Moorella thermoacetica: one gene and its partner. The protein of the gene in region 1 binds, or shares a complex with, the protein of each later gene. Links are inferred from orthologs where the notes say so. Each region holds a gene or a part of one and is shown on either strand. Other genes may lie near its edges.

The links.
Region 2: the proteins of secA (region 1) and secY are in contact, whole or in part, in a crystal structure (PDB 3DIN), measured with the Thermotoga maritima proteins. The link is inferred for Moorella thermoacetica from one-to-one orthologs. Residues at the interface, in WP_004082002.1 of Thermotoga maritima: Glu261, Ala262, Arg263, Lys300, Ala301, Arg302, Thr303, Ile304, Ile305, Leu323, Tyr324, Asp325, Pro326, Val329, Ser330, Tyr333, Ile336, Lys340, Phe345, Val349, Glu363, Phe364, Tyr374, Ser375, Gly376, Gly377, Glu393, Ile395, Thr482, Ser483; in WP_004081795.1 of Thermotoga maritima: Glu108, Gly109, Glu110, Glu111, Ala236, Glu237, Arg238, Arg239, Ile240, Thr241, Ile242, Gln243, Tyr244, Ala245, Arg246, Arg247, Val248, Thr249, Gly250, Arg251, Arg252, Val253, Tyr254, Gly256, Ala257, Ser258, Thr259, Tyr260, Leu261, Pro262.

What each region holds. Positions count from the first base shown.
Region 1 is NZ_CP012369.1:224,897-228,496, forward strand. Bases 57-3,340 are described here. They hold secA (preprotein translocase subunit SecA), read left to right. Parts: upstream 57-449; coding sequence 450-3,140; downstream 3,141-3,340. Other genes in these bases: MOTHE_RS01195 (hypothetical protein), read left to right, coding at 57-230. Outside these bases: more of MOTHE_RS01195, read left to right, coding at 1-56. UniProt on the Escherichia coli protein: Required for protein export, interacts with the SecYEG preprotein conducting channel.
Region 2 is NZ_CP012369.1:2,453,851-2,457,104, reverse strand. What follows is about bases 1-2,938. They hold secY (preprotein translocase subunit SecY), read left to right. Parts: upstream 1-807; coding sequence 808-2,070; downstream 2,071-2,938. Other genes in these bases: map (type I methionyl aminopeptidase), read left to right, coding at 2,741-2,938; MOTHE_RS12140 (adenylate kinase), read left to right, coding at 2,091-2,744; rplO (50S ribosomal protein L15), read left to right, coding at 367-807; rpmD (50S ribosomal protein L30), read left to right, coding at 172-354; rpsE (30S ribosomal protein S5), read left to right, coding at 1-159. Also shown: more of map, read left to right, coding at 2,939-3,254. UniProt on the Escherichia coli protein: The central subunit of the protein translocation channel SecYEG. Consists of two halves formed by TMs 1-5 and 6-10.

The DNA of each region.
Region 1 (3,600 bases):
TGAATGCCCTGGAAAAGTGCTGCGGCAGCAACTGGAGTATAGCCCTGGAAGACCTGGTATGGGTAGAGGTAGCCCATCACCGGGCGGCCGTCTGCGCTATTATCCTGGTCACGCACCAGGGGAGTGAGTACCTGGTAGGGGCGGCCCTGGCGGATGGCGATGATCGCCAGGCAGCAGCCCGGGCCGTACTCAAGGCCCTGGCCTCTCGCTGCTATCATGTTAACGATTGATTGCCACCCGTCTTACTTCGTGTTAAAATATACAAGGCAGGTTTTTCTCTTAAGGAACCAGCACGGTTCCTTTTATGTTATTTTGAGCTGGAAATTACGGGCTGGCATTTGTTGCCGGGGGGTGTGCAGAAGCAAAGCCGCCCGTGACTGTCACCCGGCAAAGCAATGGGGTGCTAAGTATAAGCATTTCGCAAGAGGTTGTTTTCGAAGGAGGGAGAAATGGTGCTGGGTATATTGCATAATCTCCTTGACGATAATGCCCGGGATATAAAGAAATTGAGCCGCCAGGTAGAGGCCATCAACGCCCTGGAACCGGAGATTCAGGCCCTAAGCGACAGCGACCTCCAGGCCAAAACCCCGGAGTTCCATCGCCGCCTGGAGAGGGGCGAGACCTTGGACGAGCTGCTGCCGGAGGCCTTTGCCGTTGTCCGGGAGGCCTCCCGGAGGGTGCTGGGGATGCGCCACTTTGACGTCCAGCTTATGGGCGGCATCGTCCTCCACCAGGGACGCATCGCCGAGATGAAGACCGGCGAAGGCAAAACCCTGGTGGCTACCCTGCCGGCTTACCTCAATGCCCTGACGGGCAGAGGGGTGCATATTGTTACCGTCAATGACTACCTGGCCAGACGGGACAGCGAATGGATGGGTCGTATCTACCGTTTCCTGGGGCTGAAGGTGGGCCTGATCGTCCACGGCCTGGACGCCGCCGAGCGGCGGGAAGCGTATAACGCCGATGTTACCTACGGCACCAACAACGAGTTCGGCTTCGATTACCTGCGGGATAATATGGCCCTGCACCCGGAGGAGATGGTCCAGCGGGAGCTCAACTACGCCATCGTCGACGAGGTCGACAGTATCCTAATCGATGAAGCCCGGACGCCGCTCATTATCTCCGGTATGGCCGAAAAACCCACGGAGATGTATTACACGGTGGCTGCCATTATCCCGCGCCTGCAGCCGAACATTGATTATAATGTCGACGAAAAGGCCAAGGTGGCGACCCTGACGGAGGCCGGGGTAGCCAAGGTGGAAAAGATGCTGGGGGTCGACAACCTCTACGACGACGCCAATATGGAACTGGCCCACCACGTTAACCAGGCCTTGAAGGCCCATACCCTGATGAAGCGCGACCGGGACTATGTGGTCAAAGACGGCCAGGTCATCATCGTCGACGAGTTCACCGGCCGCCTGATGTTCGGCCGCCGCTACAGCGAAGGGTTGCACCAGGCCATCGAGGCCAAGGAAGGTGTGAAGATTGAGCGGGAGTCCCAGACCCTGGCTACCATCACCTTCCAAAACTTCTTCCGGATGTATGACAAGCTGGCCGGCATGACCGGCACGGCGGCTACCGAGGAAGAAGAGTTTCGCAAGATCTACAACCTGGATGTGGTGGTTATCCCCACCAATAAGCCCATGATCCGCAAGGATTACCCTGACGTCGTCTACCGGACGGAAAAGGGTAAGTTCGAGGCAGTTGTCGAGGAGATCCGGGAACGCCATGCAAAGGGCCAGCCGGTGCTGGTGGGCACCATCTCCATCGAAAAGTCCGAGCGCCTGAGTGAAATGCTTAAAAAACGGGGGATCCCCCACCAGGTGTTGAACGCCAAATACCACGAAAAGGAAGCGGAGATTATCGCCCAGGCCGGCCGCCTCGGGGCGGTGACCATCGCCACCAACATGGCCGGTCGCGGCACGGATATTATCCTGGGAGGCAACCCTGAGGCCCTGGCCAAAGAAAAGATGCGCCAGAAGGGCTACAGTCCGGAAATAATCGCCGCGGCTACGGCGATCAAGGTCGACGAGGGGGACCCGGAGGTCATGGCCGCCCGCCAGGACTACCAGCAGTTCCTGGCTGCCGCCCGGCGGGAGACGGAAGAGGAGCACCGGCGGGTGGTGGAACTTGGCGGCCTGCATATCATCGGCACCGAGCGCCACGAGAGCCGGCGGATCGATAACCAGCTTCGCGGTCGTGCCGGGCGCCAGGGAGACCCGGGGTCCAGCCGCTTCTATGTCTCCCTGGAAGATGATTTGATGCGCCTCTTCGGCTCCGACAACCTGACCGGTATCCTGGACCGTCTGGGTATGGACGACAGCACCCCCATCGACCATCCCCTGGTGTCCCGTTCCCTGGAGCAGGCCCAGAAAAAGGTCGAGGCCCATAACTTTGACATCCGCAAGCACGTCCTGGAATATGACGACGTCATGAATAAGCAGCGGGAGATTATCTACCGCCAGCGGCGGGAGGTGCTTACGGGGGCCGACATCCGGCCGACTATCGAAGACATGATCAAAACCGTCGTCGACCAGACGGTGGACCGCTTCGCCGGTGAGAGCAAGTACCCGGAGGAGTGGGACCTGGCCGGGCTGCTCGATTATGCCGAGCAGTTGTTCCTGCCCGGGTGCGACCGCGAGGCCCTGGCCAACGCCATCAAGGAGATGGAAAAGGAAGAGGTCTACGGCTTCCTGCGGGAAAAGGCTATGGAGGCCTACCGGCAGCGAGAAGAAGAACTGGGCCCCGAAACCCTCAGGGAGATCGAACGCCTGATTCTCCTCCGGGTGGTCGATACCAAGTGGATGGACCACCTGGACGCCATGGATCAGCTGCGCCAGGGCATCGGCCTCCGGGCCTACGGCCAGCAGGATCCCCTGGTGGCCTATAAATTTGAGGCCTACCAGATGTTTAACGATATGATCGCCTCCATCCAGGAAGACGTGGTGCGCTATCTGTACCGGGTGAAGGTCGTCCAGCCGCAAGCGGAGCGTCCCCGCCAGGTGGTGGAGAACCGCTATGCCGGTGAGGCTTCCGGTCCCCGGCAGCCGGTGCGCCGGGAGCATAAGGTAGGCCGCAACGATCCCTGTCCCTGCGGCAGCGGCAAGAAGTACAAGAAGTGCTGCGGCGCCGGGAAGTAGATCCCGTGCCAGGAATGCCCGTGGTGGCTGATGCCCCCCCACTAAAGATGAAAATGCAGGTGGAGACAGGGGTTGGCGGGTACAGGCGGAAGGCGACTGGGTTCGAGGCGCAGAGCAAACTCAGCGAAGCCGAACCGAGGTGGCGGTGAACGGGATGGGGATCGTAACGTGGCTTCAGGAATGAGAAGTAGCACGCCCCGTCATGTTTGATCAAAAGAACAGAGTTCTGCCACCCCCGCCGCTTAAGCAACTGAGCGCGAAGTTTGCTCGCTTTAGCACCTGGAGCCTGAAGCCTGTTCCAGACCCGCAGCAGTTACTATAAGATGCAACCATTTTTGGTAGAAGCCTATTTTCGGAGGAGTGAGCCAAACCATGTTACAGGACTATAAAGGCCGCCTGGACGAACTGGACCGGCGGCTGGAAGAATTGAGGGTCTCCCTTTGACCTGGAGGCAACCAGC
Region 2 (3,254 bases), 2.2 Mb from region 1 along the record:
CTCGAGGCTGCGGGTATCCGTGATATTTTAACGAAGAGCCTTGGCTCGGCCAACCCCAATAATGCCGTTTATGCCACTATCGAGGGTTTGAAGGGTCTGAAGCGAGCGGAAGAAGTGGCCCGCCTCCGGGGTAAAACGGTTGCCGAGCTTATCGGCTAGGAGGAATAGGCAGTGGCAAATTTAAGGATAACCCTTGTCAAGAGCCTCATTGGCCGGCCGGAGACCGAGAGGAAAACGGCCCGGGCCATGGGATTGAAGAAACTCCACCGGCAGGTAGTTTGCCCGGATACGCCGGTAACCAGGGGGCAGGTCCAGAAACTGGCCCACCTGGTCCGGGTTGAATCCATCGAATAGGAGGTGATTATGGTGCGTCTCCACGAATTACATCCAGCTCCCGGTTCCCGTCCCCGCGCCACCCGGGTAGGCCGGGGTATAGGCTCCGGCCTGGGCAAGACCTCCGGACGCGGGCATAAAGGTCAGAAAGCCCGTTCCGGCGGCGGTGTTCGCCGGGGTTTCGAAGGCGGTCAGATGCCCCTGACCCGGCGTCTGCCCAAGCGGGGGTTTACCAATATCTTTGCCCGGAAACTGGTACCCATTAATGTTGGTGAACTCGAGCGGTTTGAGCCTGAGACCGTGGTTACGCCAGAACTGCTTCATGACGCCGGCCTGGTGAAGCAGGCCCGGGATGGGGTGAAGATCCTCGGTGACGGCGAACTGACCAAAAAGTTGACTGTCAAGGTTCAGGCGGCTAGCCGTAAAGCCATTGAAAAGATTGAGGCTGCCGGCGGCAAAGTCGAGGTGATGTAGGTGCTAGACACCCTGGCCAGCGCCTGGAAACTGGAAGACCTGCGGAAGAAGATTTTTTTCACTTTGCTCATGTTTGTAGTCTTTCGCCTGGGTGCCCATGTTCCGGTACCGGGTATCAACAATGCCATTTTAAAGGAATTGATTGGTACCGGGACGATCTTCGGGTTTTTTGACGTAATTTCCGGCGGGGCTTTTAAGCGCTTTACCATCTTTGCCATGGGCATTATGCCCTACATCAATGCCTCGATTATCATGCAGCTCCTGACAGTGGTCATCCCGGCCCTGGAGCGCCTGGCCAAGGAGGATATTGAGGGCCGAAAAAAAATCGTCCAGTATACACGCTACGGGACAGTTATTTTAAGTATACTCCAGGCCCTGGGCATGGGCCTGTACCTGGCTCGCTCCCATGCCTTCCTGCGGCCGGGCCTTTATAACTACCTGGTGGTAGTTATAATGCTTACAGCGGGAACGACTTTTCTTATGTGGATGGGCGAACAGATTACCGAAAAGGGTATCGGCAATGGCATCTCCCTGATCATCTTTGCCGGTATAGTATCGCGCCTGCCGGCAGGGGCGGCCAGCCTCTACCAGTACGTTACCTCAGGAACGGTCAATATTATTTCCCTGCTTGTCTTTGCCATTGTGGCTGTGCTTATTATAGCTGCCGTGGTGGCAGTACAGGAAGGGGAACGCCGGATTGCCGTCCAGTATGCCAAACGGGTGGTGGGCTGGCGTGTCTATGGTGGCCAGAGCACCCATATACCCCTGAAAGTCAATCAGGCAGGGGTTATTCCCGTAATCTTTGCCATGTCCATCCTGCTCTTTCCCAGTACCCTGGCGTCCTGGTTTCCCCAGAGCAGTTTGGCCCAGACAATAGTCCGGTTCTTCGATCCCCGGTCGGCTTTCTATATGATCCTGTATGCCCTGTTAATTATCTTCTTTACCTATTTTTATACGGCTGTGACCTTTAACCCCCAGGACGTGGCCGATAATATGAAGAAATATGGTGGTTTTATACCGGGCTTAAGACCAGGGCGTCCTACGGCCGAGTATATTGAACGGATCCTGGCCCGGGTAACCCTGGCCGGGGCTATTTTCCTGGCGTTTATTGCCGTACTGCCCAATCTTCTCATGGCTATCACCGGGATCAACGTCTATTTCGGCGGCACTTCCCTGCTGATTGTCGTGGGTGTGGCACTGGAAACCATGAAACAACTGGAATCCCACCTGTTGTTGCGGCACTACCAGGGCTTTATGAAATAACAACCGGGAGGCTTAAAGGCATGCGCTTGGTATTACTTGGACCACCCGGCGCCGGGAAAGGGACCCAGGCCAGGGAGATTAACCAGCGCCTGGCCATACCCCATATTTCTACCGGCGATATGTTCCGCGAGGCGATCAAAAGGGGGACGCCCCTGGGACGCCAGGCGGAAGTATATATCAAGGGCGGGCGCCTGGTTCCTGATGAGGTAACTATTGGGTTGGTGCAGGAACGCCTGGTTCAACCTGATTGCCGGAATGGCTTCCTCCTGGACGGCTTTCCCCGGACAGTAGCCCAGGCGGAAGCCCTGGATTCCTGGCTGTCGAGCCGGGGGGAGAGGTTGGATGCCGTTATTGACATCGAGGTGCCCCGGGATGCTTTGCTGGAGCGCCTGACAGGGCGCCGGGTTTGCCGCCAGTGCGGGGCCACCTATCATGTGCGCTATAACCCGCCTGCAGTACCGGGGAAGTGTGATGCCTGCGGTCAGGATCTGGTCCAGCGGGCCGACGATACAGAAGCCACGGTGAACAAGCGCCTGGATGTTTATAACGAGCAGACGGCTCCCCTCGTTAACTACTACCGGCAGCGCGGTCTTTTAAAGGAAATTGACGGCAGCCAGGCCATCCCGGCGGTAATCCTGGCTATAGGCAGGGCCCTGGGAAGAGACTGGCAATGATTATTTTAAAATCGCGCCGGGAAATAGCCCTGATGCGGGAGGCAGGCCGGATAGTCGCCGGTGCCCTGGCCAAACTACAGGAGCATATAGCTCCCGGCATCACTACCGGCGAGCTGGACCGGATTGCCGAGGAGTATATCCGCCGGCATGACGCCGTGCCGGCCTTCAAAGGTTATCACGGCTTTCCCGCCAGCATCTGTGCGTCAGTGAACGAGGAAGTTGTCCACGGGATCCCGGGTTTAAAGAAGCTGGTAGCAGGAGATATTATTAGTATTGACATTGGCGTGGTAAAAAATGGTTATGTCGGTGATTCGGCTGCAACCTTTCCAGTTGGAGACATTGATTCCGGCAAAAAGCAGTTGCTTGCTGCTACCCAGGCTGCTCTTCAGGAAGGCATAAAGAAGGCGGTAGTCGGGAATCGCCTGACGGATATCTCCCATGCCATCCAGGCCTTCGTCGAAGCCAGGGGATTTTCAGTAGTGCGAGATTACGTGGGTCACGGTGTGGGCC